DNA from 2 places in the Ornithinimicrobium avium genome. Region 2 is predicted to be linked to the other one. Evidence: predicted binding sites of a transcription regulator. Region 2 holds the regulator's gene; the other holds the start of a gene.
The links. The regulator LexA, encoded in region 2, represses DNA repair genes until DNA is damaged. The targets are predictions, from matches to a motif close to TCGAACANNTGTTCGA.

Region 1 (15,038 bases), 1.3 Mb from region 2:
CTGACCCAGCTGCTCGACGACGGTGCCACGCGCATCATGTCCAACGCCGACGCCGCCGCCCTGGGCTTCGCCACCTTCGACCTGGCCATCGCCAAGCGGGACTTCATCGAGGCCAACCCCGCGTTCATGGTCATGTGGACCCGCATCCAGGACTATGCGAGCACCCAGATCCAGCAGCACCCGCAGGAGGCCGCCGTCCCGGTCGCGGCCGAGCTCGGGATCACGCCGGACCAGGTGCTCCAGCAGTTCAAGGGCTACACCTACCCCGACGCCAAGACGCAGCTGGCCGACTACTACGGCGGCCAGGAGATGGCCGACGTGCTGTCCGAGACCGCCACGTTCCTGGCCGAGCAGGGCGAGATCGACGAGGTGGCCGACCCCCAGCACTACGCCGACGGCGTCTACTCCACCGCCCTGGAGGAGGTCGGACAGTGAGCGTCCCGGCGCAGGGCGGCGCCCCGCAGCCATCGCAGGCAGCGGTGTCCTCCGGGGTGGGGATCACCCTGGACCACCTCTCCCACCGCTACATCACCGACGCCGGCGAGGTCGTGCACGCGGTGGCCGACACCTCGGTGCAGATCCCGGCGGGCCAGTTCGTGTGCGTCGTGGGTCCCTCCGGGTGCGGCAAGACCACGCTGCTCAAGGCGATCGCCGGTTTCCTGCGGCCCACCGGCGGTCAGGTCCTGGCCGGCGGGGAGCCGGTGCGGGGCCCCGGTGCCCAGCGCGGCGTCGTCTTCCAGCAGGCCAACCTCTACCCCTGGCTCACCGTCCGCAAGAACGTCGAGCTGGGCCTGCGCTTCCGCGGCACGCCGGCGGCGGAACGCCGCGCCGCGGCCGAGGAGGCGCTGGACCTGGTCGGGCTCGTCAAGTTCATGGACGCCAAGCCCTACGAGCTCTCCGGCGGTATGCAGCAGCGCTGCCAGATCGCCCGGGTCCTGGCCACGGACCCGGGCATCATCCTGATGGACGAGCCGTTCGGCGCCCTCGACGCCATCACCCGGCACCGGCTGCAGAACGAGCTGCTCACGATCGCGCGGCAGAAGAAGAAGACGATCTTCTTCATCACGCACTCGGTCGACGAGGCGGTCTTCCTCGGCGACCGGGTCATCGTGATGTCGCCCCGCCCCGGCCGTGTCGTGATGGACCAGCCGGTGCAGATCTCCTCGCACTACGACCGGCTGCTGCTGGACGAGCTGCGCTCGGTCCCGGAGTACACACAGCTGCGCGACCGCATCAGCGAGGCGATCCGCGAGGACGAGCACTGACCGGCCGGCACAGCCGGTCGCGGGCTCAGTCCCGGCTGTGCTCGGGCAGGGAGTCGAGCGCCTCGCGCACCACCTGGTAGGACACCGACGAGCCGTAGCCCTTTCGGGCCAGGTAGGCCGCCAGCCTGCGGGTCTGGACCTCCCGGTCCAGGCCGCGCATGGTCCGCAGCCGCCGCGTGACCAGAGCCCGCGCCTGGTCCTTCTCGCGCTCGGGGTCGACCTCGTCCAGCACGGCGTCGACGAGCTCGTCGGCGACCCCCTTGCGGCGCAGCTCGTGCCGCAGGGCACTGGCGGCCAGCCCTTTGGTCTCCTGCTGGGAGCGGACGAACATCTCGGCGTACGCCTCGTCGTCGACCAGGCCGACCTCGCCCATCCGGTCGAGCACCCGCGCCGCGACGTCGGGAGCCGTGCCACGGTCGCGCAGCTTGTCCTCCAGCTGCTTGCGCGTGCGCGGCCCCATCGCCAGCTGACGGAGCACGCTACGCCGGGCGACGTCGTGCGGGTCCGGCTCTCCGGGACGTCCAGCGCCGATGAGCCCCCTACCCGGCGGTCCGCCGCCTGAACTTGCGCCGTCCGGCTCTCGTCCGCCTCGTCGCTTCTCCTCGGCGGGCCGGAGCCCGGAGGCACTGGCGGCGGCCTCCGCCGCCGCCAGTGCTTCGCGCGCCGCGTCCAGCCGCTCGGCGTCGGCGGCCATCAGAAGTCGACCGAGACCTCACCGGTGACCGGGTCCACCCCGGCCGGGAGGTCGTCGGCGGCTGCAGGGCGGGGGACGCCGATGCCGAGCTTGGTCTTGATCTTGCTGTCGATCTCGTCGGCGAGGTCGGGGTTGTCCTTGAGGAACTGGCGGGCGTTCTCCTTGCCCTGCCCCATCTGGTCGCCCTCGTAGGTGTACCAGGCGCCGGACTTGCGCACGAAGCCGTGCTCCACGCCCATGTCGATCAGCCCGCCCTCGCGGGAGATGCCCTGCCCGTAGAGGATGTCGAACTCCGCCAGCTTGAACGGCGGGGACACCTTGTTCTTGACGATCTTGGCGCGCGTGCGGTTGCCGACCGCGTCCGTGCCGTCCTTCAGCGTCTCGATACGGCGCACGTCGATGCGCACCGAGGCGTAGAACTTCAGCGCCTTGCCGCCCGTGGTCGTCTCCGGACTGCCGAACATGACGCCGATCTTCTCGCGCAGCTGGTTGATGAAGATCGCGGTCGTGCCGGTCGTGCTCAGCGCCCCGGTGATCTTGCGCAGGGCCTGCGACATCAGTCGCGCCTGGAGACCGACGTGGCTGTCGCCCATCTCGCCCTCGATCTCCGCCCGCGGGACCAGCGCCGCCACCGAGTCGATGACGACGATGTCCAGCGCGCCGGAGCGGATCAGCATGTCCGCGATCTCCAGCGCCTGCTCGCCCGTGTCCGGCTGGCTGACCAGCAGCGCGTCGGTGTCCACCCCGAGATTCTTGGCGTACTCCGGGTCGAGCGCGTGCTCGGCGTCGATGAAGGCGGCGATGCCGCCGGCACGCTGGGCGTTGGCGACGGCGTGCAGAGCGACGGTGGTCTTGCCGCTGGACTCCGGACCGTAGATCTCCACCACGCGACCGCGCGGGAGACCGCCGACGCCGAGCGCGACGTCGAGCGCGATCGCCCCGGTCGGGATCACCTGGATCGGCGGCCGGTCCTCGTCCCCCAGCCGCATGATCGAGCCCTTGCCGTGCTGCTTCTCGATCTGCGCCATGACGGCATCGAGCGACCGCAGCTTGTCGCTGCCCGCCGCTCCCCGTGTCGCGGCCGTCTGGGCTGTCTTGCTCTGAGCCATCGTCTGCTCCTTCGTCTCGTGATGGGCGCGCCTACCTTCGACCGACCTCCGGTCGTCGCCCCCGTTGCGAGGACGTCTGTCTCCGTGTCCGATCAGACGCTAGGCGCCGCCACCGACAGACCCGGTCGACCACCTGGAGGCTGTGGACGACGGGCGCTGCGGGAGGCGCCATGTGGACAACAGTAGATCGAAAGCCTGTACGAAGGCGAGAGCAGGTTTCGGCGTGTCGCGGATCGTCTGCGCACCCCGGCGCGCTTCCCCGACGTCAACCGGGTCTGCCGCCACCCCTACACTGGTCTGCCATCCGGGGTTTCCGACACCGCCGTCTCCCGTGCCCACCCAAGCCCTGCCACCAGGAAGCTCCATGGCCCTGCTCGTGATGAAGTTCGGCGGTTCGTCGGTCAGCGACGCCGCGGCGATGTCCCGTGTCGCCCGTCGGGTCGTCGCTGTCCGTGAGGCCGGCGACCAGGTCGCCGTCGTGGTGTCGGCGATGGGAGACACCACCGACGAGCTGCTCGACCTGGCCGCCCAGGTCGCCCCGGGGGTCCCGCCCGAGCGCGAGATGGACATGCTCCTCTCCGCCGGGGAACGCATGTCGATGGCTCTGCTCGCGATGGCGGTCCAGCAGCTCGGGGTGCCGGCCCGGAGCTTCACCGGCTGGATGGCTGGCATGCGCACGGACACCGCCCACGGCAGCGCCCGGCTGCTCGACGTGCAGCCGGCCCGCGTGCGCCGGGCGCTGGACGAGGGCAGCGTCGCGATCGTCGCCGGGTTCCAGGGCATCTCCACCGACGACGACGTGACCACCCTCGGCCGCGGCGGCTCCGACACGACGGCGGTCGCGCTGGCCGCAGCGCTCGACGCCGACGTCTGCGAGATCTACACCGACGTCGACGGGCTCTACACCGCCGACCCGCGCATCGTGCCCAGCGCCCGCCGCGTCACCCGGCTCACCATCGAGGAGACCCTCGAGATGGCCGCCCACGGCGCCAAGATCCTGCACCTTCGCGCCGTCGAGTACGCGCGCAGGTTCAACGTCCCGCTCCATGTCCGCAGCAGCTTCTCCGACCAGGAGGGCACGCGGATCCTGACCGGCCGACCCCTGACGGAGGACACCATGGAAGAACCGATCATCTCCGGGATCGCGCACGACCGGTCGCTGGGGAAGGTGACCGCTGTCGGCATACCCGACCGGCCGGGCGCCGCCGCCGCCGTCGTCGGCGCCGTCGCCCGCGCAGGGGTGTCCGTCGACATGATCGTCCAGAACGTGTCGACCTCGGACGCCGCCACCTCGGACATCTCCTTCACGATTCCCGAGGCCGACGGACGCACGACCGTGGCCGCCGTCCGCGCGCTGCAGGACGAGATGGGCTTCGCCGACGTCCTCTACACCAGCCACGTGGGCAAGCTGTCGCTCATCGGCGCCGGTATGCGGTCCAACCCCTCGGTCGCCTCCCGGCTGTTCGCCGCGCTGGCTGACGCGGGGGTCAACATCGAGATGATCAGCACCTCCGAGATCCGCATCTCGGTGATCTGCGACCAGGTCGACCTGGAGGATGCGGTCAGGGCGGTGCACACGGCGTTCGAGCTGGACGCCGACGAGGACGCCGTGGTCTACGGCGGGACAGGACGATGAGCACGATGACGCACGAGACGGCATACGCGGGCAGGCATCTGCACCTGGCGGTGGTCGGCGCCACGGGCCAGGTCGGCGGGGTGCTGCGCACGCTCCTTTCCGAGCGCGCCTTCCCGGTGGCTTCGATCCGCTACTTCGCCTCGGCGCGCTCCGCGGGCTCCGAGCTGCCCTGGGAGGGCTCGGTCAACGGCCTCGAGGGGTATGACGCACCTCGCCAGATCGTGGTCGAGGACGTCGAGACCGCGGACCTCTCCGGCATCGACGTGGCCCTCTTCTCCGCCGGCGGCGGGGCGTCGCGAGTCCACGCGCCACGCTTCGCCGAGGCCGGGGCCGTGGTCGTCGACAACTCCTCCGCCTGGCGGATGGACGAGCGCGTGCCCCTGGTCGTCAGCGAGGTCAACCCCGACGCCCTGCAGCTGGCGGTCCGCGACGGCGGCGCGCGCATCGTCGCCAACCCCAACTGCACCACGATGGCCGCCATGCCGGTGCTGGCTCCGCTGCACGCGCAGGCCGGCCTCGAGCGGCTGCGCGTGGCGACCTACCAGGCCGTGTCCGGCTCGGGCGTCGCCGGTGTCGACGAGCTGGGAGGGCAGGTGCGCGAGGCCGTGGAGGGCGACTCCCGCATCGAGGATCTGGCGCACGACGGGTCCGCGGTCGCCCTCCCCGCGCCCGAGGCCTACGTGGCACCGATCGCTTTCAACGTCGTCGCGCTCGCCGGCGACCTCGTCGAGGACGGGGAGACCTCCGAGGAGGTCAAGCTGCGCACCGAGTCGCGCAAGATCCTGGGGATCCCCGGGCTCGCCGTGGCCGGGACGTGCGTCAGGGTCCCGGTCTTCACCGGTCACAGCCTGGCCCTGCACGCGGAGTTCGCGCGGCCGATCACCCCTGAACAGGCGACGAAGCTGCTCGCGGACGCTCCGGGCGTCGAGCTGGCGGACCTGCCCACCCCGCTGACCGCTGCTGGGAAGGACGCCTCCTACGTCGGCCGGATCCGGGTCGACCAGAGTGTGCCGGACGGACGTGGGTTGGTGATGTTCGTCAGCAACGACAACCTCCGTAAGGGAGCTGCGCTCAACACCGTTCAGCTCGCCGAGACGCTGCTCGAGCGCGACCTCGTCTGAGGCGGGACAGCAGTCGCGCCGTTCCGTCGCGGCGACCGCTCGACGGGGCGCCGGTCCAACGGTCGGGCCGCGGTCTCCCTTCGGTCAGAACGGTGGTGGTTGGTCGTTCGGGTCGGGTGGCTGGGTGGTCCTGCCGGTGCGCGGCTGGCCACCTTGTGTCCCGGTGCCCGCGCTCCGTGTCCCGGTGCTCCCGCTGAGCGGGTCTGGCCCGGCGCCCATGGTGGGCCGGGTGCGTGTGTCCAGGTCGGTCTGGGCCGCCTGCTGGGCTTCTCGTTCGGCGCGGGCGGTGTCCGGGTCTGCCCCTGGGCGTCGGCGTCCGTCATCGCGGGTGTGGGTCAGGTCGACGATGTCCCAGCCGAGGTAGGCGGGGTGGGTGTCGGCGTCGGGGAAGTCCTCCCCGCCGCGCAGCGGTCGGGCCGGTGGGCGGTGGGTCAGGGCCTGGTAGACGGCCCGGTCCACGGCGTCGGCGAGTGCCTGCTCGCGGGTGATCGGGGCGCTGGCCCGGGTCTGGCCGCGGGCGTCGGTGCTGCTCGTCGGGCGGCCCTGGTCGCGGGCCGCCTGGCGGGCTCGGGCGTCGGCGGCGAGAAGCTCCTCGGTGTGTTGCTCGACGCGGTCGAGCGCCTGGCGCAACAGGGTGGAGTACTGGCGGTAGTCGTGGGAACGGGTGCGGTAGATCCGGCCCAGCAGGCTGCGCCAGGTGATGTCACGGTTGGCGTCCATGACCGCGGTCCACTCGCCCTGGGTCTTGGGGTCGTGGTGGCCGGTGTGCAGGTCCTGCAGGTTCACCTCGCTGGTCGGTCCGCCAGCGCTGTAGGCGATAACGTGGTCCAGCTGCGTGTAGGGGGCGTGCCGGTCGCACCCGGGGGCCCGGCAGGTCACGTCGGCGGCGTGGACCTGGGCGCGCATCGCGGCGTCCGGTGCGTAGGAGGCGATCGAGCGTTCGACGCAGCGCCCGTCGGCGGGGTCGGTCAGCAACCGGTACAGGGTCGTGCCCGGGGACAGGGCCAGCTCGCGCACCGCGTCCGCGGTCAGGAACTGCGGGAAGGCGCCGGTGACCATCCCGACGCTCAGCACCTCCTCCGGAACGCACCGGGCAGCGGTTGGTGTCTCGGGCGGTTCCTTGGGTGGTCGGAACGCCTCGCCCCGCGAGGCCGGGTGTCCGCAGCTCGGGCACCTGCCTGGTGGGTCGCTCCGTCCGGGGGCGCTGCCGATGGTGCCGGCACCGTCGGGCGCAGCGTTGATGATGCCGCTGGTCCGGGTGGTGAGGGTGGGGTTGGTCGGTGAGTGGACGAACGCGTCGAAGGGGACGATGACGTTGAGGACGGCCTTGGGCAGGGCCAGCAGGACGGCCTTCATCTGCTCGCTCCACCGGGTGGCGACCAGGTCCTCGAAGTCCTCCGGGAAGCCCCCGGGCAGGTCGAGCACGGAGTGCATGAGCAGGGACAGGGCGATGTCGGCGCGCAGCTGGGACAGGGGCCGCTCGTCCCCGGCGGCGCGGGCCGCGCGGGCGGCCTTCTCCATCCGGTCGGCGATCGCGGCGGCCTGGGCCGCGGTGCCGGTGAGGCGGATGGTGCCCGTGCCGTCGGCATCGATGCTGACGCGCAGGTCGCGCCGCTCGTGGGCCCTCGCCCTGGCCCCGGCCGCGGCCTGCGGGTCGCGGGAGGCCAGCTTGGTGGCTTCCCCCTCCAGTGCCCGGTAGAACGCCCTGTGCTCCCACGGGCCGTCCTTGACGTGCCCGTCGGGGTCGAGCCGGTCGGTGCACACCTGCTCGGGGTCGGTCCCGAAGAGGTGCTCGGCCACGTCGGCGGCGTCCGCGTGCCCCTGGTGGCCCATCTCCCGGAAGAAGCGCCGCGCCAGCCGCCAGGGCGTGACCCCGGCGGCCATCGAGGCGCAGACCGGCTCGGCCACGCCGGCCGGGGCGTTGGCCAGCGCGACCAGGTCGGACACCTCTCCGGTGCCCCACCCGGTGGCGGCCTCGATCTCCCGGCGGGTGACCGACCTGGTCCGCGAGCGCCACCGCCTCGCCTGGTCGGACGTCAGTGCGCCGGGGTCCTCCACACCGCGCCGGTCCAGCAGGATCCGTCCGTTGCGCACCGACAGGTCCGAGGTCACCCGGACCAGGGCCGAGTCCAGGTGCGCGCCCAACCAGGTCAGCGCCTCGACCAGGCCCAGCACCCCGGAGGCGGCGCGGCCAGCGCGGTCGCGCCCGCCCTCGAGGGCTGTGCCGTCGACCCCCTGACCGGCGGCGGTGGCGCCGGTGATCCTGGCCAGGTCCTCACCGCGGGCCAGCGCCCCGGCGGCCTGCGCGGCCAGGGCGAACATCTCCACCGCCTGCGGCTCCACCCCGACCTCGGCCAGGGCCGCCCGCAACCGCACCGCCGCATCCCCCGCCGGGTCGTCCTCCGCCGGGTCGTCCTCCGCCGGGACGTCCTCCGCCGGGTCGCGCTGCGCCGCATCCGGTGCCGGTCCGGGCTCCCAGAAGATCCCCAGCCCCGCCAGCCAGCGCACGTCCGCCCCGTCCGGCACGAAGGAGTCCAGCACGTCCTGCAGCACGACCTCGGCCGCGCTGAGCGCACCCGCGCCCCGCTCGGTGTCCGACATGCTGCCCTCCTCCCACGCCCCCGGCGGGGTCCAGTGCCTCCAGCCACCACCTCGACGTAGAAACCAGACTAGAACACCTGTCTGACACACCTGTCCCGACGCGCCGTACGCCTCGAACGTATTTCGCAGATGTGGTGCCTCCCAGGGGCAGCCAGCGGGACGGCCTCGCGTCGACGCGGCGGCGCCTAGGAGTCCGACCGCGGCGCGTCCGCGGCCGAATCACCGGTGGACGGCTCACCGGCGATCCCGGTGTCGAGGGCGTGGCGGATCTCCTCGATCACCGCCATCTCCTCGGGAGCCACCCCGTCGGACGCGGAGGCGACCCTGTCTGCCGCCGCCAGGACCACCTGCCGGAAGCCACGTGCCTGGCCGGGCGCCTTGGCGTTCAGCACCTGCATCACCCGGTGCAGGTCGGCGAGCACCTCGGCGCGTACCTCCTCCGGCGTCCCGGTCGGCGGCCTGGGGAACCCACCCTGCTCGAGCAGCTCCTTGACATCCTCCGGCGCCTCCTGGAGCGCCCTGGACCCGGCCATGGACTCCTTGAAGGTCGCGAAGAAGCCCGGCTCGGCCTGGGACACCAGGGCGATGGCGCCGAAGGCCGACCGGCGGACCAGCTGGTGGTCTGCCTCGGACAGCGTGGACGAAGACGTGTGCTCGCTCATGTGCCCACTCTGGCCCGGCGGGACGCGTCTGTCACCTGGCGGTCCGCCCCAGCAGCACGGCGCGCGTCAGTCCTTGCGCTTGGGATCGGGCAGGTAGTGGTGCTCGTCCGGCACGTCGAGGTCGGCGCACACGGCGCGCCACACCTGCCGCGGCGGCACGCCCCCCTCGAGCGCCTCGGCCGCCGTCCGGCTGTCGAGAGCCCCCAGGGCGTGCGAGCGGGCGACGACCACGGCATACCCCGACCCGAACTCCTGCTCCATCAGGGCCCAGAACTCGCTCAGTCGCACCCGCGCACCCTACTCGGCGAGGGGCCCGACCTCATACCCCTCCCGCGAGCGCGACCACGATCAGCATGGCGGGCATCGCCAGCAGGGTCGTGGCCAGCACGGCGTCGCGGGCGATGTCCTCCCGCGCCCGTAGGCCACGGCGAGGATGAACACGTTCTGGGCGGTCGGCAGCGAGGACATGACGACGGCGGCCAGCACGGCGTCGTGGGGCAGCCCGAGAACCGGACCGGCCACCAGGGCGGCGACCGCCGGCATCAGCCCGAGCTTGAGCAGCACGACCACGCCGAGCTCGGCGAGGTTGCCCTTCCCCCTCGGCACCGGGGAGAGCCGCATCGAGATCCCGAACGCCAGCAGCATGCCCGGGATCGCCAGCCCCCCGATCAGCTCGATCGGCGCCCGGACGTCGCCGGGCAGCTCGATCCCGGTCAGCGCGACGCCCAGGCCCAGGAGGCTGCCGATCGTCAGCGGGTTGGTGACCGGCGAGCGCAGCACCCTCCGCAGCGACACGCGCCCCTGCTGGCTGGCGTCCAGGGCCGCCAGCCACGTCGGCTGCAGGACGAGCAGCTGGACGAGGATGATCGACGCCGACCACGACCCGTCCCCGAGGACGTAGATCGCGATCGGCAGGCCGAGGTTGTTGGCGTTGACGTAGCTCACGCCCATCCCGCCCATGAGCGCGTGGGTCGCGGGCCGCCGCAGCACCAGCCGGGCCACGAGGAGGTATGCCGCACCCGTCACCACCGCGCCCGACACCGTCGCGACCAGGAACCCGGAGAAGATGACGCCCACCTCGGCGTCCCCGACGACGAGGAAGAGCAGCGCCGGGGAGCCGACCCAGAAGGTGAGCCGTGCCAGGACCTGCTGCTCGGTGCGTCCGAACATGCCGGTGTGCGCCAGCAGCCAGCCGACCGCGATCACCGCCGCGATCAGCCAGAAGCCCTGCAGGACGGCCACCACGACGTGCATTATCCGGGTCCGCGGCGCGTCGTGCGATGGTTGGCGGCCGCATCCGAGGCGTTACCCTGCAGCAATGACCGACTCGCGCGAGCGCCCCGGGACCAGCGGCGCCGGGGACGATGACGACGCCTTCGGGGAGGCCGACTACCTCACCGGTGACGGCGGCGTGACGCGCGACCTGCTGGACCGCCGGCCGGTCGTGCCCCGCACGGTGGCAGCGCTCTACGAGGCCCGGCCCAAGCTCAACCCCAACACCGCGATCACGGAGTTCCTGCGGCGGGTGCACCTGCAGGAGCGGCACGGGCACATGCGGGTCGTCGACGACCTCATCGGGCTGCAGCGCCGGGTCGGCGACACCATCGAGCACTACAAGGACAAGCTGCTCAACGCCGAGGCCAAGAGCGGCGCGACCGAGTCCGCCAAGTTCGGCATCGGCCACTTCGACGGCCAGCGCGCCGTCGTCTACGTCGTCGACTGGGCCTTCTTCGCCGGCTCTCTCGGCGAGGTCGCCGGGGAGAAGTTCGTCCAGGCCGCCGAGCTGGCCGCCCGGGAGAAGCTCCCGCTGGTGAGCATGGGCGCCTCCTCCGGGGTGCGCCAGCACGAGAACGTCCTCGGCCTGATCCAGATGCAGCGGATGGCGGCGGCCGCCAACAAGTTCCAGCACACCACCAACCGGCCCTACATCTGCGTGCTGGCCGGCCAGGTCTGGGGCGGGATGTCGGCGAGCGCGGTCCCGGTCGCCGACCTCGTGGTCGCCCTGGAGGGGACGGACTACGGGTTCGCCGGCGCGCGCGTCATCGAGACCTTCGAGGGCAAGCAGGTCCCCAAGGGTATGCAGTCCGCCGAGGCCAACTTCCTCGACCGCAACGTGGACGTCCTCGTCAAGGACGTCGACGAGCTCATCGCCTTCCTCGGCCGGATCTTCGCCGCCGACCGCTCGGTCAACAAGATCCGCCCGGAGAAGGACGCCGGCGCCACCCGTCCGAGCGACGTCGTCGATGGCGGGCGTGCGATGACGGCGGGCCCGGAGGGGTTCTCCGCCGCTCTCTGGGACCATCAGGTGCCCGAGCAGACCGTGCAGGTCCCGCGCGCCCGCCGCGATCGTCCGGGCACGGAGATGGCGCTGCGCGAGGCCCTCATGGCCCGCTACAACGAGATCGCGGCCAGCGCGGGGCGGCTGGATACGGAGTTCTTCCTGCAGACGGTCTTCGACTCGGCGGTGCCGTTCTACAACCACGTGCGCTTCGAGGACGAGAAGACCTACCCCAACGTGGTCGCCGGCCTCGGCACGATCGGCGAGCAGACCTTCATGGTCATCGGCGACCAGCCCTCCTACCGGCTCTCCGGCGGCTACGTGGGCAAGAAGCCGGCCAACCCGGGTCCGGAGGACTTCGAGTACGCCGTGCGGATGATGCAGGCCGCCCAGCGCTGGGAGCTGCCGATCGTCTTCTTCACCGACACCCTCGGCGCGCTGCCGACGATGGCGGCCGAGCGGCGCGGCCAGTCCCGTGCGATCGCGCAGAGCATCAAGACCTCCGCCTCCCACCCGCTGCCGACCGTCTCCATCATCAGCGGCGCGATGGGCAGCGGCGGCGGCCTGGCGACGACCCCCTTCGGACGGCACACGGTGATGCTCGACAGCGCGCTCGGCTTCGTCTCCGAGCCGCGCTCGACCGCCACGATCCTGTATGCCGAGGCCAACCCGACCGTCGAGCAGGTCGGGATGACCCTGGAGACGATGCGTGCCTCGGCCGACGACCTGCGGGCCCAGGGCCTGGTGGACACGATCGTGCACGACGCCGAGGACCCGTACGCGACCTCACGGGCCCTGCGCGCGGCCATCGTCGAGGGCTACAACCGGCAGTACGGCCTGACCCCGCGCCGCCTGCGCCGCCAGGCCGACGACCGGCTGCGGCCCAAGACGCTGGGCAGGCTGGCCACCGAGCACGACTGAGCGCCCGGGTCCCGTGACACGGCGGTACGCCAGCGTACGTCCGTGTCACGGCATTCCTGCACGAGCGTTCGCGCGGCGGGCCGGGACCCGCTCCTAGCTGGTCCAGGCCCGCCAGAGCGCGGCGTACTCGCCGTCGGCGGCCATCAGCTCGTCATGGCTGCCGAGCTCGACGACGCGGCCCTCCTCCACGACCGCGATCCGGTCGGCGTCGTGCGCGGTGTGCAGCCGGTGCGCGATCGCCACGACCGTGCGGTTGGTCAGCAGCGCGTTCATCGAGCCCTCCAGGTGACGGGCCGTGCGCGGGTCGATGAGCGAGGTCGCCTCGTCCAGGACCAGCGTGTGCGGGTCGGCCAGGATCAGCCGGGCCAGCGCGACCTGCTGGGCCTGCGCGGGCGTCAGCACGTGGTTGCCCGAGCCGAGGACGGTGTCCAGGCCCTGGGGCAGACCACCGACCCACCCGGCCGCGTCGACGGTGGCGAGCGCACGCCACACCTCGGCGTCGGGTGATCCCTCCCGGGCGAGCACGACGTTGTCGCGCACGGACCCGCGGAAGACGTGGTGCTCCTGGGTGACGAGGGCCACCTGGCGGCGCAGCACGTCCAGCGGGAGCTCCACGAGCTCGACCCCGCCGACCGACGCAGATCCCGTGCGCGGCGCATGGATGCCGGACAGCAGCCGGCCGAGCGTGGACTTGCCCGAGCCGGACGGTCCGACGATCGCCAGCCGCTCCCCCGGCCGCAGCTCGAGGTCGATGCCGTGCAGCACGTCGGTCCCGTCGCGGTAGGCGTAGCGCAGGTCGCGGCCGACCAGGTCGCTGCCGGTGGGCAGCGCGTCGCCGGGCGTCCGGTCCGCCGGCACCTGGGCGATGCCGAGGAGCCGGGTCGTCGAGGCGATCCCCACCTGGAGGCGGTCGATGGTGCCGACGAGCCGGTCGAAAGGACCGTAGAAGGTCTCGATGTAGAGCATCGCCGCGGTGATCTGCCCCAGCGTCACCGCGCCTCGGGCGTAGAGCAGCGCGCCCACGACCAGCGTGATGACCCGCGGCAGGGAGAACGCCATGTCCATGATCGCGAAGAGGATGTTGCGCAGGACCAGCCCGTAACGCTCGGCCTGCGAGCTGACCTCGACGTCGTCGACGGCCGCCTGCCGGCGGCGCTCCTGCAACCCGAGGGCCTCCACGGTGCGCGCGCCCTCGACCGTCTCGGTGAGGGTGGAGTTGATGCGCGAGTAGGTCGCACCCTCGAGCAGGTAGGCGGCCGGCGCCTGCTGCAGGTAGCGGCGCACCTGCCACAGCGACAGCGACGCCGTGACCAGGGTGGGCACGGCCAGAGCCCAGGCGTTGACGACCATCGCGACGACGGTGAGCAGCACCGTGACCACGCCGATGATGAACTCGGGCAGCGCCCAGCGCACGGCGCCGCTCATCGAGCCGACGTCGCGGGTGACCCGGGTGACGAGGTCGCCGGTGCTGGCCGACTCGACCTTGCCCAGCGGCAGCTTGAGCACGGCGCGGACGACGTGCTCGCGCGCCTCGGCGAGCACGTCCTGACCGAGGACCGCGGCCAGCCACTTGGCCAGGAAGGTCAGGACGGCCTGCGCCGCCAGCACGGCCACCACGACGAGCGCGAAGTCGGCGACGACGGCACGACCCGGGTGGCCCTCCGCCGCGACGACCTGGTCGACGAGACGGCCGAGCAGCATGGGCACGGCGAGCCCCGCCGCGGCGGCGAGCGCGTTGGCCAGCGTGACGAGCACGACCATCGTGGCGCGCTGCCCGAGCAGGCCGCGCAGGTAGGCCACGACCGTCGCCGAGGACGCCACGGGCAGGCCGCGCTCGGGGTCCTGGCTGGTGGCCAGATGCGCCACGGCGCGGTCGCGGCGCAGCCGGTGGCGCTCCCGCAGCAGCCGAAGCCGCTCGCGCGGGCCGACCGTCCCGGGGGCGGGCGGGCGCAGGGCGTCGGGGATCACCGGGACGGCGCTGGTGTCGCTCTCCTCGCGCCAGGTGCGGGCGGAGTCGCGCTCCCGGGCGGCGTCGAGGGCGGACGTCGGGGTCATGGCAGCGTCACCTCCTCGGCGCGCTCGTCGGGCAGGTGATCAGGTATGGCGTGCCGCTCCTCCGCGGTCGGCGGCAGGTCGTCGGGGTCGGTCGGGGCGGCGGGAGCCGCCTCCCCGCGCAGCACCGTGCGGCGGTAGCCCTCGTGGACCTGCGCGAGCTCCTGGTGGGTGCCGCTCGCCACGACCCGGCCACCCTCGAGCAGGGCGACCACGTCGGCGTGGTGCAGCAGCAGCGGCGAGGCCGTCATGACGACCGTGGTCCGTCCCCTCCGGTGACCGGGCAGCCGCTGGGCGATCGTGGCCTCGGTGTGCGCGTCGACGGCGGAGGTCGGCTCGACCAGCACGAGGACCGGCGCGTCGGCGGCGAGCGCCCTGGTCAGGACCAGGCGCTGCCGCTGGCCGCCGGACAGTCCGCGGCCGCGCTCGTCGAGCACGCCCTGCCAGCCGCCGGGGAGGATGTCGTAGACGTCCTCGGCCGCGGCGGCGCGCAGCGCGGCCTCGGCCTCGCGCCGGCTGAGCCGGCCGTGCGGGTCGACCGCGGACTGGAGAGTCCCGGCGAAGACGTGGGAGCCCGTGTCGCTGACGAGGACCGTGTCGCGGACCTGCTCCAGGGGCACCTGCGCCAGGTCGGTGCCGCCCAGGCGCACGCCCCAGGGCCGGGTCGCCCGTTCGGCGTCGCGGGCCTCCAGCTGGGCG
Region 2 (15,038 bases):
GATCCGCCGAAGAGCCTGACCGCCCGCGAGCTGCAGCAGTCGGAGGGCGCAGACGACTGGAGGGTCCTGGGCACGGGCGCTGCCGCCTGGTTCCTCACGGACTCGCACGCGCGGGGCGCCACCCTCGCCGGGCGCGTGCTCGAGCTCGCCGACCGGACCGTGACCCCGCTCGACCTGGACGTGCGCGCGCGAGGGGTGCGTGTCCGCATACCCCTCACCCCCGAGGACGACGGGTGGACGACGGACCACCTGGCCACCGCCCGGGAGGTCTCCGCGCTGGCGGCCGAGCTGGGGCTGGCGGCCGACCCGGCCGGGCTCCAGGACGTCCAGCTGACCTTCGACGTGCTCGACCAGGCCGCGGTGAGCCCGTTCTGGGAGACGGTGCTGGGCTACGCGAGGGTCGGTGACGAGGACCTGGTGGACCCGGCACGGCGCCACCCGCCGATCTGGTTCCAGGACCTGGGCACCGAGGGTCCGCGACCGCTGCGCAACCGGCTGCACCTCGACGCCGTCACCCCGCGCCCGGTGGCCGAGGCCGTCCTGGCCACGGTGCAGGCTCGCGGCGCGCGGGTGGTGCCGCACGGCTTCTACGCCACCGTCGCCGACGCCGAGGGCAACGAGGTGGACCTGCTGGAGCTGGAGGACTGGCCGGAGCAGCCCTGGCAGGCGCCCGGGACCGAGGACTGGCGGCTGGTCTTCGCGGCCCTCGCCTGCTACCCCACCACCGCCGCCGGCGAGGCGGCCGGGCTCGTCACCGCCGCCGCCGCGCTCGCCGACGACGCCGGCCTGCCGCTCAACGTCGACGTACGACCAGGGCTGGTCACGGTCGCCACCGCCAAGGACGCCTGGGAGACCGACGGGCGGTATGAGGCGCTCGCGGCCCGGGTGCAGCTGGCCGCCCGGGGCCTGGGTCTGGTCTCCGACCCCGCCCTCGCCCGGTTCGTCCAGGTCGGCATCGACGCGGTGGACGTGCCGGCCGCGCGGGCGTTCTGGCGGGCGGCCCTGGGCTACGAGCAGGACCCGCGCACCGGGGTGACCGATCTCGTCGACCCGCGCCAGCTCAACACGACCGTCTTCCTCCAGGACCTGGACGTCTCGGAGACGGCGCGGCGCGCCCAGCGCAACCGGATCCACGTCGACGTCTTCCTGCCCGACGACCTCCTGCACGAACGGCTCGAGGCGGCGTTGGCCGCCGGCGGCACGGTCGTGCACGACGCCGGGCCGATCTGGTGGACGGTGGCCGACCCCGAGGGCAACGAGGTCGACCTCACGACGGCCGCGGGCCGCGAGGAGCACTGGCGGCAGGCACACCCCGGATGATCCTGGGCTCCTTGCGGTTGCGACGTGGACGACCTGCCCGGCAGCGGCGCCCGGTGGCCAGCTCACCCCGGTCGGGGCCCGACCGTCTCGGCCACGGCGGTGCGCGGCGCCGACCGCAGCGTCCACGGCCGGTCGTCCCGCCAGGTCGAGGCCCTCGAGCCGTCGCCCGGGTAGACCTCCACGAGGTCCGCGTCCACCCATACCTGGCTTCCGGCAGTCAGCTCGACCTCGCCCAGCTCCGGGTGCGCGAGGACGGCTGCCGAGGCACCGACGGTGACCACGATTGCTCCGCGGAGCACCTTCTCCGCCTCCTCCACCGGGCTCGGCGCCCCGCCGCAGAGCACGGCCGCGGCGCCCTGGTCGAGGACGAGCACGGGCCGCCCCTCGTGCAGGACCAGCCGTCGCGGCAGCGTCATGCAGCCCGCCCGGTCCCGCACCGCTGGGTCCTGCGCGTCCTCCCTCGCCCAGCCCATCACCCACGGCGCAGCCTGCCCGTCGAGCGCCGCCTGGGGAGCGTAGAAGCAGTTGCCCCCGTCGAGCAGGTCGACGCGCTCCGGCACGAACCGCGGCTGCCCGTCCTCCTCGACCAGGTCGCCGACGCAGGCCACGACCGACCCGAGGACGCCGCGGTCGTGCAGGGACAGGAGCAGCACCCATCGGTCCTCGACCGGCACCAGCTGCGGGCACTCCCACACGTCCGCGGGACCGGCGGCGGCCAGCACGCCCTCGTGCCCCCGCAACCACACACCGAGGTAGTCCCACCGCGACGGCGAGCCCACGTCATGCAGGAGGATCGCCGGCTCGCCGCCGGGCAGACCGGCGCCCTGGATCGCCAGGCGACGACCGCGGTGCTCGAGGACGAACGGGTCGCGCATCACCTCCACCTCCGGCGGCGTGCGCGCCACCACGCGCGGCGCTGACCAGGTGAGCAGGTCCTCGCTGCCCTCCCGGACGCAGACGGTGCTGTGCGGCGCCTCGTCGGCGATGCCCGAGTAGGCGACCGCCGGCTTCTCCCCCGGCAGCCAGCAGCCCGACCAGCAGCCGAACGCGTCGGGGCCCCCTGGCGTCGGGCCGAAGGCGACCGGGTGCAGGTCCCAGCGCGCGAGGTCCCCGCTGCTGGCGTGGCCCCACGCGATCGCGTCGTGGACCGGCCCTGCGGGGTTGTGCTGGAAGAAGACGTGCCACCGCCCGGCGCGCCGCACCATGCCGTTGGGGTCGTTGAGCCAGCCCCGCTCGGGGGCCAGGTGGTATGTCGTGCCGCTCACCGCTGCAGCATCCCCGCCGCGCCGGTGCACGGTCAAGGACAGCTGCCGCGGCACCGCTAGCGTGGGACCAGGAAGGAGGTGCGCAGGTGGCTGGAGCGGTGCGCGAGATCTACGGCGAGGAGTTCGAGGGGGCCAGGGGGTTCCTCAACTCGGCGACCTACGGGCTGCCGTCCCGGCGCCAGCTGGGCGTCCTCCGGGAGCGGCTGGCCCGCTGGGAGTCCGGCGAGATGTCGGGTGCGGAGTTCGACGAGCCGGTGGCGGCCTCGAGGGCCGCCTTCGCCAGCCTGGCCGGGGTCCCCGTCGCGACGGTGGCGATGGGCGGCAGCGTCTCCGCGCTCGTGGGCCTGGTTGCGGCGTCCGTGCCGGACGGCGCACGGGTCGCGACGCTGCCCGGCGAGTTCACCAGCGTCACGGCACCCTTCACCACCCAGGCGGCGCGCGGCGTCTCGGTCACCACGCTGGCGCCGGGCGACCTGGAGGCGAGGGCCGGCGAGTTCGACGTCGTCGCCGCCAGCCTCGTGCAGTCGGCCGACGGCCGGGTCCTGGACACCGGCCGGCTCCGCTCGGCGGTCCGCGACCGGGACACCCTCGTGCTGCTGGACGTCACGCAGGCGATGGGGTGGATGGACCTCGACGTGGCCTGGGCCGACGCCGTGGTCGGCGGCAGCTACAAGTGGTTGCTCGCGCCCCGTGGGGCGGCCTGGATGGCGCTCAGCGGGGCGCTGGCCGGGCAGACCGTGCCGCATGCGGCGGGCTGGTACTCCGGCCCGGACCCCTGGTCGCAGATCTACACCTTCCCCGCCCTGCTGGCGCCGGACGCCCGGCGGTTCGACACCTCGCCGGCGTGGTTCACCGTGCTCGGCGCCGCGGTCTCGATGCCGTGGCTGGCGGGGCTGGAGATGGCCGCGGTGGAGCAGCACTGCGTGGGACTGGCCAACCAGGTCCGGGCGGCGGCGGGGATGGAGCCGTCGAACTCCTCGATCGTCGCCCTCCACGCCCCCGGCCTGGCCGACCGGCTGGCCGGGCACGGCGTCCGTGCCGCGGTCCGGGCGGGCTCGGTGCGGGTGAGCTTCCACCTCTACACCACGCAGGAGGACGCGGACGCGCTCGTCGAGGTCCTGGACCGCCTCGCCGACTAGGCTCTCCGCGTGCCCCTGCCCGTCTCCGAGCCGAAGGCTCCGCCCGAGCAGACCGTCCCCCGGCCGACCGTGGCACGCGTGCTGCCGGCCGTCGGGGTGTCGGTGTCCGCCTTCCTGGTCTTCGGTCTCCAGGCGCGGTGGCAGGGTCTGGTGCTGCTGGTGCTCAGCGTGGTCGCCGCGCGCCTGGTGGCCAGGGCCCTGTGCCGCGACCTGCTGCTGGTCGGCCTGGGGATCGCGGTCGTCTCGACGACCTCGGTGGAGGCCGACATCAGCTGGCCGATGTTCTTCCGGCTCGGGTTCGTGCTGGCCGCGGCGGTGGCGGTGCCGGTCGCGGTGGACCGGCTGGTCTACCGGCGCCGCGCGATCCGCTTCCCGTGGGTGGCTGGAGACCGCTGGAGCCGCCTGCAGTGGGGTTACGTCGTGGCCGTGCCGGTGCTGGGCTGGCTGATCCTGCCGGTCTACTTCATCCGCTCCGGCGCCTACCAGAACTGGCCCGCGATCGGCACGGCCAGCGAGTACGGCCGCTTCTTCGTCGGCGTCAACGCGGTCGGGCTGTGGGACGAGCTGTTCTTCATCTGCGTGTGCTTCGTGCTGCTGCGGCGGCACTTCCCGGTCTGGCTGGCCAACCTGCTCCAGGCGACGATCTTCGTGTCGTTCCTGTGGGAGCTGGGCTACCGGGAGTGGGGCCCGCTGCTCACCGTCCCCTTCGCGCTGCTGCAGGGCTGGATCTTCACCCGCACCCGCTCGCTGGGGTATGTCGTGCTCATCCACCTGCTCTTCGACGCGATCGTCTTCCTCGCGATCGTCCACGCGCACGACCCCGCGGCCTTCCCGATCTTCCTCTACTGACCGACCACGCTGTCGCCGCTGACCGCGTGGTGGATCGGTGTCGCCCACGACGACACCGATCCACCACGGCCCATGCTGTCCCGGTCGACGCGGACCGCTCGCGCTCAGCCTGCCTCGGCCGGCGTGACGACGGGGGCCCGCTCGTCGTCCAGCCGGACGACGAGGGTGGTGCCGGGACGTGCCTCCTGCACCATGCGCAGCCGCGCCAGCGCCGGGTGCGCCTCCAGGACCTTGGCCGCGTTGGCCAGCGAGCGCAGGGACGCGTTCTCGGCGCGCGCCGCCTCCAGCCGCGCCATGCCCCGCGCCTTGGCCGTGGCCAGCTCGACCGCGGCAGCCCGCACCTCGGGCGGGAGGATCACGTCCTTGACGACGACCTCGCGCACGACGAGGCCGACCGGGCGGGCGGCGGCGTCGGCGGCCGCGGTGAGCTCGGTGACCGGCAGCGAGGCGCCGCGCCGCGTCAGCTCCTCCACGGTGAGCCCGCCGAGCGCCTCGCGCAGCGCGACCTGGGTGGCCAGGTAGACCAGCGCGTGCGGGTCGAAGGCCACCTCGTGGAAGGCCCGCGCGTCTCCGACCGCCAGGCGGACCGCGGAGGTCACGCGGACGGACAGGCCGTCGGCGGTGAGGATCTCCTGCGGGGCGACCGCCAGCAGCTGCTCACGCAGGTCGACCGCCACGTGCGTGGCGCGCAGCGGCACCGGGTGGCGGCCGGGCTCGAGGGCGCGGGCGAACTCCCCGCGGCGGTACTCCAGGGCGGTGGTGGAGGGGTGGACGAGAAGGTGTCGGAGCATGGTCGGTGCCTCCTTCCGGGGGCGGTCTTGGTGCGGTGGTGCAGGCTGCGGGTTCTGCAGGCTGCGGGTCGCCGGACGGTACCCGGGACCGACGCCCGTGGCTTCGCCGACCGGTCCGCGGGCCGGGCGGGGCCACGTCCTGTCAGGGAGTGGTCGCAGGGCCCAGCCTGCGGAGATCTCCGGTCGGCGCCGCCGGTAGGGAGTCGAACCCGTGCGCTGGAAGGCGCTTGCCAGATCGTGGAGTCCACGTCCTGTACGCGACCGGTGGCCAGGTGCGGGACAACGGTGCCGGGACGTGGTGCCGGCCGCGGCCGCGTGCCTCCGGGCGTCGGACCATGATGGCTCAGCGGCGGCTGGAGCGCCACGGGTTTTCCGCCAGGCCCTCCCGGGCGCCGGTCAGCCGTCGACAGCCAGCACCAGTGGGAGCACGGCCCCGGCCCCGGCGAGGCGCAGCGCGCGGGAGGCGATCGTCAGGGTCCAGCGCGAGTCCACGACGTCGTCGACCAGCAGGACCGGGCCGCGCGCCGAGGCCAGAGCTTCGCGCAGCTCGGGACCGACGGTGATGCGGTCCCACACGTTGGCCAGCCGGAACGCGCTGTTGCCGCCCGGCTCTCCCACCGGGCCGCCATCGGCGTAGTCCAGCCTGCCGAGCATCGGCAGCCGGCCGATCTGGCTGATCTGCTCGGCGAGGGAACTGACGACGGCCGGACGGCGGCGCGAGGGCATCGCCACCACGCCGACCGGGCGGGCCGCCCAGTCCCAGCCGGCCAGCACCTGCACCACGGCCCGCACGACCTCCGGCGGCACCGGCCGTCCGGGCTGCTCCGCCGCGTCCGGGTCCTCCGGGTCGACGACACGGGTGCCCTCGGCCAGGGCCGTGCGCAACCGCTGTCCCCAACCCAGGTCGGAGAGCCGGGCCAGGGCACGGCCGGGCTCGGCCTGTTCCTCCGCGGCGATCCGGCCCTTGACGTCGACGCCCAGCCTCGGCATGCCGGTCGGCCACTGCGCCCGGGGGTCGACCCGCACGCCGACACCGCCGAGCTGGGTCCGTGCCGCCCCGACCGCCTCGTCCGGGATCTCGGTCGGGTACCAGACCCCGGCGCAGTTGTCGCACCTCCCGCACGGGCTGGCCGTGGGGTCGTCGAGGGTCTCCTGGAGGAAGGCCATCCGGCACTTCGAGGTCTGCTGGTAGGCGACCATCAGCTCGGCCTCGCGCACGCGTGCGTCGGCCACCCGCTGGTAACGCTCACGGTCGTAGACCCAGGGCTGGCCGGTGCCGACCCACCCGCCCTGGACCTTGTCGACCGCGCCCTCGACGTCGAGCACCTTGAGCAGCAGCTCGAGCCTGGTGCGGCGCACGTCGACCATCGTCTCCAGCGCGGGCGTGGACAGCGGACGTCGCGCCTCGGCCAGGGCGGTCAGGACGGCGTCCGCCTGGTCCTGGCGGGGCATCGACACCGTCGCGAAGTAGGACCAGATGTCCCGGTCCTCCGAGCCGGGCAGGAGCAGCACGTCGGCGCGATCGGTGGCGCGACCGGCACGACCGACCTGCTGGTAGTAGGCCACCGGCGAGCTCGGCGCGCCCAGATGCACGACGAAGCCGAGGTCGGGCTTGTCGAAGCCCATGCCGAGGGCGCTGGTCGCCACGAGCGCCTTGACCTGGTTCTCCCTGAGCGCGGTCTCCAGACGTTCGCGCTCCTCGGGGTCGGTGCGCCCCGTGTAGGCCGCTACCTCGTGCCCCGCGGTCCGTAGCGCCTCGGCGACGTCCTCGGCGGCGGCCACCGTCAGGCAGTAGACGATGCCGCTGCCCGGCAGATCGGTCAGGTGGGCGACGATCCAGCCCAGCCGTTGCTCCGGGGTGAGCCGGGGCAGCACGCCCAGGCGCAGTGAGGCCCGCGCCAACGGACCACGGACGGTGCGCACGACCGCACCCCCGACGCCGAGCTGCTCGACGACGTCCTCGACGACCCGCTCGTTGGCGGTGGCCGTCGTCGCCAGGACCGGCGTGCCCTCCGGGAGCGCGTCGAGGAGGGTCCGGATACGCCGGTAGTCCGGACGGAAGTCGTGACCCCAGTCGCTGATGCAGTGCGCCTCGTCGACGACCAGAAGCCCGCAGCGGGCCGCGAGGTCGGGCAGCTGCTCCTCGCGGAAGCGCGGGTTGTTGAGCCGCTCCGGACTGACCAGGAGGACGTCGACCTCGTCGGCCGCCAGGGCCGCCCGCACGGTGTCCCACTCGGTGGCGTTGGCCGAGTTCATCGTCACCGCCCGGACGCCGGCCCGGGCGGCCGCGGCGATCTGGTCGCGCATCAGGGCCAGCAGGGGGGAGACGATGATCGTGGGTCCGGCGTGCTGGGCCCGCCGCAACGCGGTCGCCACGAAGTAGACCGCGGACTTGCCCCACCCGGTGCGCTGCACGACGAGCACCCGCGAGCGCTCCTGCACCAGGGCGAGCACGGCGTCGAGCTGCCCGTCCCGGAACTGCGCACCGGGGCTGCCGACCAGGCGGCGCAACGCGTCGTGGGCCGTGGCCACCAGCGTCTCGTCGGGGGTGCCGACACCCGCTCCCTCGACCATGGTGGCTCCTGCCGGGTCCTCGCTGCGCGTCATGCCCCGACCGTAACCGCCTCCTCCGACAACCACGTCGGCACATCCACAGGCGCGCGCCGGGATTGGGTCTGGCGCTGCGGGTGTGGTGCCATGGAATCATGACCGAGCCCACCTCGATGCCCTTCCAGGACGACGCACGCCGCGACGGGGCACCTCAGGACGACCCCGGCGTGGCGCCCGAGGAGTCTCTACCCTCCGGCCTGCTCCCCCCGGCCGAGACCGAGACCGACCTGCTCGCCGCACGCGTCGAGGGGCCCGAGGACCACGAGGGGATGACCGCGCTGTGGCGGGCCACGATGGGCCTGCCCAGCTGGTGGTTCATCGCGGTCGGCGAGGAAGGGCTCGAGTCGCCGGCGGCTGCCGAGATCGACGACCAGCTGATGCTGCTGACCTTCACCAACGCCGAGCGGGCCCGGCACTTCGCGGTGCAGAACGGCATGATCCGCGCGGACGAGGACATGCGGGCGATCTCGCTGGAGCCGCAGGAAGTCGTGAGCTCCGCCGACGTCTACCTCTCGGCCGAGATCGCCGGGCTCATGTTCGACCCGCACCTGACCGGCTACTTCATCTCCACCGAGCAGCTGCCGGTGGTGTGGCAGGCCATTTCCGCCGGCGAGGAGCAGGGCAGCGAACCGGGCTGAGCGGACCGGACCGCGGCTCTGCGAGCCGGCGGCAGCCGCATCAGAGAGCGGCCGCCTGCCGCGTCAGCGGCCGGGGATCACGAGGGTCTGGCCCGCTGCGATGTCGGTCGTGCTCAGCCGGTTGGCGCGCTGGATGTCGGTGACGGCCTGGCTCAGCGGAACCTCGGGCAGCTGCTCCGCGGCGAGCTGCGAGAGGGTCATCCCCGGCTCCACGGTCACGGCACTGCTGGCACCGGCTGGTCCCAGCGCGCTGACGAGGGAGGCCACGGCCAGGACCAGGACGAGCACGACGGTGCTGGTCAGGGTCAGCCGTCCGCGCCGGGTGATGCGCAGAGGATCCGTCGTCCCGGCGACCCGCTCGTGCGGAGCGACGACGCGCAGGTGGCCACCCCGACGCCGGGAGGCCGGGACGCCGAACGGCTCGGCACCGGCGACGGGGAACAGGTCGACGACTGCTGTGCTCATGGTGGTCCTCCTCGTGGTCATCAGACGCGTGTGCGATAGCACGTCTGTCCTATGTCTAGCACGAGTGTCCGGCTTTGTCGACACGCCGATCGAACAGATGTTTGCTCGATCCCTCCGTGCGCCGTACGCTGTGTGCATGTCAGGAACTCAATCAGCGACCACTGACAAACCCTCTGACCTGGCCTGACGGTCAGGACCTGGCAGCCGGAGGAGACGGGGAAGAAGGACATGGCAACGATCCACGAGATGCCCGACCGCGACGGGGGCGCCAAGCTCACCAACCGTCAGCAGCGCGTGCTGGCGGTCATCCGCGACTCGGTCGACGCCAGGGGCTACCCGCCCAGCCTGCGCGAGATCGGCGAGGCGGTGGGCCTGACCTCACCCAGCTCGGTCGCCCACCAGCTCAAGATGCTCGAGCGCAAGGGCTTCCTGCGCCGCGACCCCCACCGCCCCCGGGCGATCGAGGTCGTCGTGCCCGGGTCCGGCGACGGCGTGGGCTACCGGCGCGCCACCGCGGGCTCGCAGCGCAATGAGCCGGCTGCGGACGCCTACGACGAGACGGGCATCGGCGACGCCCGTCCCGAGGCGTCCTACGTCCCCGTCGTCGGGCGGATCGCCGCCGGCGGGCCGATCCTGGCCGAGGAGGCCATCGAGGACGTCTTCCCGCTGCCCCGCCAGATCGTCGGCGAGGGCGAGCTCTTCCTGCTCAAGGTCGTGGGCGACTCGATGGTCGACGCGGCGATCTGCGACGGCGACTGGGTCGTGGTGCGCCGACAGCCCACTGCGGTCAACGGCGACATCGTCGCCGCGATGCTCGACAACGAGGCGACGGTCAAGACCTACAAGAAGAGCAAGGAGAAGGTCTGGCTCATGCCGCACAACCCGGCCTACGAGCCGATCGACGGCGACCACGCCGTCGTGCTGGGCAAGGTCACCGCCGTCCTGCGACGCGTCTGACCGGACCGACGAGCCTCGTCCGACGCCGGCTGCCACGTGCGTCGGGCGACCCCGCAGCGCCGCCCCACTCGACCGGGGCGGCGTTGTGCTGCCCGGGTGTGCGGCGTCCGCTGTGCGGACCGGCTCAGGCGGAGGGCGCCGGACCGTCGTCGACGACGTAGTACTCGAACAGGTCCTGCTCGTCGTCCTCGGACAGGTGCCCGTCGCACGGGATGTCGGGGGCGCCCTTGATCATCGCGGTGCTGTAGGGCACCCGGATCTGGGTGTGGACGATCTCGGCGGTGCTCAGCGGGACGAAGACCCGTCGGCCGCCGAACCACCCGGTCCGCACCGTGACCCAGGCAGGTTCGCCAGTCTTGTTGTCCAGGTAGACCTGGCCCATCGTGCCGACCTTCTCGCCGCCCTGGTCCACCACCTCGGCGTCGTACAGGGCGTTGAGCTGCTCCTGCGAGATCACGTCATCCTCCTGGTTCCTCGGCCGCCGCTCGCGAGACGGCCAAGGATGAGCAGACCACACCTGAGGGCCAGGTGCCAATTCCGTCCCGGCGCCGCGGGTCAGGGACGCTCGTGGCGCCGCAGCACGGGCCGCTCCGCGAGTTCGTCGGGGTCGCCGCGCAGGATGTTGAGCGGGGCGCCGGTCACAGCCTGCTCGGGGGTCAGCGTCCCGTCGCCGACGACGTCCGAGCCCTCCTCGCGCCATACCCCGGGGCCGTCCCCGCCGAGCGGAGCGTCCGCGCTCTCCTCGCCCTCCTCCAGCGCGTAGTAGCGCCGCAGCTCGGCGACCAGCTCGGGCCCGAGGTGCTCGTCAGGCTCGACGGTGGGCGCCTCGCGCACCTCCTCGCCGGAGACCGACACGCGCAGACCTTCCTCGGTGCGCTCGGCGCCGGAGAGCGGCACGGGGTGCTCACGGTGGCCGAACCACCCGGTGTGCACCGCGATCCAGGCCGGCCGACCAGTCCGATCGTCCAGGTAGACCTGGCGCACCGGTCCCAGCCGGTCGCCGTCGACGCTGCGCACCTCGAGGTCGTAGAGGCCGTCGATCTCTTCCTGCGTCACGTCCACGTCGCTCCTCCAGCCTTCCGGGCGCGCCGGGGGGCGCGCTGCTCCCCTCATCGCACCACGCTCAGCGCGTTGCCGCACCCTCAGCACCGCCGGTATCGACGAGGTCCTCGACCAGGCGGGGCAGGACGTCGTCGAGCAGAGCGTCCAGCTGCACGGTCGCCTCGGCGTCGCCGCGCGTCCGGCCGCGCGTCACCACGCCCACGGGTATGCCGTCACGCGCGGCCCTGCGCACGAACCGGTAACCACTCATCACCTGCAGGGATGAGCCGAGCACCAGGAGCATGTCCGCCCGGCCGGTCACCTCGAACGCCTCCTCGACGACCTCCCGCGGCACCGACCCGCCGAAGAAGACGACGTCCGGCTTGAGCCGGTCGTGCCCGCAGACCAGGCACCGGGGCGCGCGGAAGGTGCGGACGAGGTCCTCGGGCAGGACCACGTCGCCGTCGGGTCGCACCTCGGCGACGGTCCCCGGGTCGAAGTCGGGGTTGGCCACTGCCAGCCACGCGTGCACCTGCTCGCGGTCGTAGGTCTCCCCGCAGTCGAGGCAGACCACCCGGCCGAGGTTGCCGTGCAGCTCGACGACACCGGTGGCGCCGGCGCGCTGGTGCAGCCCGTCGACGTTCTGGGTGATGATGCCCGTGACGAGCCCGGCGGCCTGCAGGTCGGCGACCGAGACGTGGGCGGCGTTGGGCCGGGCCGCGTCGAAGCGCTCCCACCCGGTGTAGGCGCGCGCCCAGTAGCGCTGCCGACCCTGCGCGGAGCCGGCGAACTCTGCGTGCTGCATCGGCTGGACCCGACGCAGGCCGTCGGGTCCGCGGTAGTCCGGGATCCCCGAGGCGGTCGACATGCCCGCGCCGCTGAGCACCACGACCCCGCCGTCGGCGAGCAGGTCGCGCAGCACGGCATACCGATGCTCGTCCACCGCGGTGCGGGGCGGGAGATGGTCGGTTTCCATCCCCCCATCATCCACGCCCGGCCGCCACGGCGCCCCCACGCCCGACCCCGCAGGCACGGTGCCGACGTGCGGAAGGGCCGCCGGGATGCTCCCGACGGCCCTTCCTTCCGCCCTCACAGGACCAAGACCGGGCACTCAGCGTGCTCCACGACCGCGGCCGCGGTGGCCCCACGAGGGACCATGAGCACCTCGGCGCCGGAGGCCTGGTCGAGCAGCGCCGCCACCGGGTGACGGTCGGTGGCCAACGCCACCATCTCCAGACCGGGGTATGCCGCGCGCCACGGTCGCAGCGCCTCCTCCAGACCGCTCTCGGCCCGGTCGGCGTGCTCGGACCAGACCTGCGGGATGGTCCTGCCGATCATCGCCTCGTCGGCCGGGACCGACCAGGTGGCGACCGCCACGAGCGGACGACCCAGGCGGACCGCCCTGGCTGTCGCCGCGGCCAGTGCCCTGTCGGAGACCGCCTCGACGACCACGGGTGCGGCCGGCTCGAGCGTTCCCGGGTCCCAGCCGCTGGGGACGATCACCGTGACCGGGCCGTCCGTCTCGTGAGCCAGCCGACGGGCGGTGGACCCCAGGGTCATCTCCCGGAACCCGCCGGCCCCGCGCCGACCCACGACGAGCATCGGCTCGGCGCCGACGCCCTCGTCCTGCGCGTCCCGGACCTGTTCGCGGGCCGTGCGGACCAGACCGGCCGCCGGGCCCGACGCGCCGGCGACCCGGGCGACCACCTGCAGGTCCTTGTCGACCTGCAGGGCACCAGCTGTGGCGCGTTCCAGCGTGGCCCGCGCCGCCGCTCCTCCTACGCCTCCGTCGTCGTGCACCAGCACCAGCGTGGCTGAGGATGACAGCGCCTCCGCGGCCGCCCAGGCGACCGCGGAGGCGTTGTGCGCCGATCCGTCCACGCCGACCAGCACCGACCCGGAGGCCTGCACCGTGGCGCTCACGGCGGGCTCAGCGCAGCCAGGCCGGGGCGATGCGGGCCCACCAGGACCCCATGCCCAGGTAGGACCATGCCGCGGGGATGGTGGCGATGACCACGAGGACGAGCGCTCCGGTGAGGTGGTCGTCGAGGAACGGGTTCGTGACCGTCGGCAGGGAAGCCCCGTACATGAACACGTACATCAGCACTCCGGCCAGCGCACCGATCCGGGCGCCCGCACCCAGGATCAGCGTCAGGCCGATCCCCAGCAGGCCAGCCATGAACAGGAAGTCGACGAGTCCGCTGCCGGCCATCCCGTGGTAGAAGGACGCGAGCGGACCCTCGACGCCGGACAGGTAGCCGGTGGTGGGAGAGCCGCCGTTGACGACCGCGCGCTCCGCCGGGGTGGCGAAGCCGAAACCGAACAGCTTGTCGACGAAGGCCCACAGGAAGGTGAACCCGAAGGCGATCCGCAGGACCCCCAGGGCGTAGCCACCCGCGGTCGGTAGAATGTGGTGGTCCTCGTGCGCGACGGTGTCGAGCGTGGGGTCCACGCGGTACTCGGAACGTGTGGTCATCTGAACCATCTCCTTGTCAGTGTTCCTGTTGTTGCTGATACCAGCCTCTCAACTTCCGACGCACCGTAGTAGAGGAGGAGGTCCGGACCTGGGAGGGACCTTGGTCCCGCTCTCGGGGGGACTCTCCCGCCGTGCGCGACGACGCGCTCCCCCTGTGCAGGGACCTCCTCGCGGGCCGACCGGTTAGGCTCGCGGCATGCTCGATGCTGCAGGGCTGCGCGTGATGAGGGCGATCGCCGAGGAGGGCACCTTCACGGCCGCCGCCACCTCGCTGGGCTACACCCAGCCCGCGGTGAGCCAGATGGTGCGCCGGCTTGAAGAGCGCACCGGCACCGTGCTGGTCGAGCGCGCCGGGCGCACGGTGCGGCTCACCGAGGCCGGCCGTGTCCTGGCCAGGCACGCGGTCGGCATCCTCGACGCGCTCGAGCGCGCCGAGACCGAGGTCTCGGCGATCGCCGGCCTGCAGCAGGGCGTGGTGCGCCTGATGGCCTTCCCCTCCTCCTCCGCCGTCCTGGTGCCGCGCGCGCTGGCCGAGCTGCGCGCCGCGCACCCGCGGATCACGGTGAAGTTCGCCGAGGCGGAGCCGCCGCAGTCCCTGGCCGCGCTGCGCAGCGGCGAGGTCGACCTGGCGGTGGCGTTCTCCTACGAGGGCACCGACCCGGGCCGGGGCGTGGACGACCTCGCCGGTCTGGAGGTCATCGACGTGCTCACCGACCCCGTGATGCTCGTCCTGCCCAAGGACCACCGGCTGGCCGCGCAGGAGGAGGTGGACCTGGCCGACCTGTCCGGCGACCCGTGGATCGCCGGCTGCACACGCTGCCGGGGGCACCTGCTCTCGCTCGCCCACGGGGCCGGCTTCGAGCCTGACGTCACCTTCGAGACCGAGGACTACGTGGCGGTTCTCGGCCTGATCGCCGCAGGTCTGGGCGTCGCGCTCGCGCCCCGCCTCATCCTCAACTCGGTGTCCCACCCCGACGTCGTCGTGCGTCCGGTCGTCCCTCCCTCGCGCCGCGTGGTCCAGCTCGTCACCACCCCCGACCTGATCCGGGTGCCGTCGGTCGCCGTGACGGTCGAGGCGCTGCAGCGCAGCGCCGCCGAGCTGGAGGCGGCGACCCCGGTGACCGTGGTCTGATCGGCGGCGCACGACCTCTCCGCCCAGGGGGCTCGCCTCTCCCGCCGGACCACGAACAGCCCGGTGTCGTCCGCCCGGCGCGTCAGTCGGCCAGGAGGACCCTGAGTATCAGCCCCTGGCCCGGAACGACTGGTCGTAGAAGTCCAGGTACTCCATCAGGTGGGCGCTCCAGTAGCTCTCCACGTGTTTGCCCTCGGGCATCTCGAAGCGGACGTCCCCACCGAGCGCGCGCAACTCCTTGTCCAGTACCACGGATCCGTTCCTCAGGGAGTCGCCGGCTCCGACGTCGAGCCAGACGCGCTCGCCACCCGCCTTGAGCTTGGCGGCCAACGGGGCCGTGTCGAACACAGCGGGG

Region 1: a site for LexA is predicted at 8,496-8,511, ahead of DV701_RS00095 (HNH endonuclease signature motif containing protein). Genes of this name have one in related genera too.

What each region holds. Positions count from the first base shown of each region.
Region 1 covers NZ_CP031229.1:16,288-31,325, reverse strand. Annotated here, with positions in the region: gene DV701_RS00125 (taurine ABC transporter substrate-binding protein) at 1-435, shown strand, start outside; gene DV701_RS00120 (ABC transporter ATP-binding protein) at 432-1,265, shown strand; gene DV701_RS00115 (regulatory protein RecX) at 1,291-1,959, opposite strand; gene recA (recombinase RecA) at 1,959-2,987, opposite strand; gene DV701_RS00105 (aspartate kinase) at 3,433-4,704, shown strand; gene DV701_RS00100 (aspartate-semialdehyde dehydrogenase) at 4,710-5,825, shown strand; gene DV701_RS00095 (HNH endonuclease signature motif containing protein) at 5,910-8,426, opposite strand; gene DV701_RS00090 (hypothetical protein) at 8,612-9,088, opposite strand; gene DV701_RS00085 (DUF3046 domain-containing protein) at 9,155-9,376, opposite strand; gene DV701_RS00080 (AEC family transporter) at 9,437-10,333, opposite strand; gene DV701_RS00075 (carboxyl transferase domain-containing protein) at 10,407-12,287, shown strand; gene DV701_RS00070 (ABC transporter ATP-binding protein) at 12,381-14,342, opposite strand; gene DV701_RS00065 (ABC transporter transmembrane domain-containing protein) at 14,339-15,038, opposite strand, start outside.
Region 2 covers NZ_CP031229.1:1,365,463-1,380,500, forward strand. Annotated here, with positions in the region: gene DV701_RS06190 (VOC family protein) at 1-1,320, shown strand, start outside; gene DV701_RS06195 (glycoside hydrolase family 32 protein) at 1,383-2,585, opposite strand; gene DV701_RS06200 (aminotransferase class V-fold PLP-dependent enzyme) at 2,672-3,724, shown strand; gene DV701_RS06205 (CPBP family intramembrane glutamic endopeptidase) at 3,740-4,573, shown strand; gene DV701_RS06210 (SPFH domain-containing protein) at 4,678-5,364, opposite strand; gene DV701_RS06215 (RecQ family ATP-dependent DNA helicase) at 5,761-7,938, opposite strand; gene DV701_RS06220 (hypothetical protein) at 8,070-8,612, shown strand; gene DV701_RS06225 (LysM peptidoglycan-binding domain-containing protein) at 8,676-9,077, opposite strand; gene lexA (transcriptional repressor LexA) at 9,306-10,034, shown strand; gene DV701_RS06235 (PRC-barrel domain-containing protein) at 10,159-10,491, opposite strand; gene DV701_RS06240 (PRC-barrel domain-containing protein) at 10,590-11,090, opposite strand; gene DV701_RS06245 (Sir2 family NAD-dependent protein deacetylase) at 11,158-12,051, opposite strand; gene DV701_RS06250 (universal stress protein) at 12,165-12,998, opposite strand; gene DV701_RS06255 (hypothetical protein) at 13,006-13,551, opposite strand; gene DV701_RS06260 (LysR family transcriptional regulator) at 13,748-14,683, shown strand; gene DV701_RS06265 (alpha/beta hydrolase) at 14,792-15,038, opposite strand, start outside.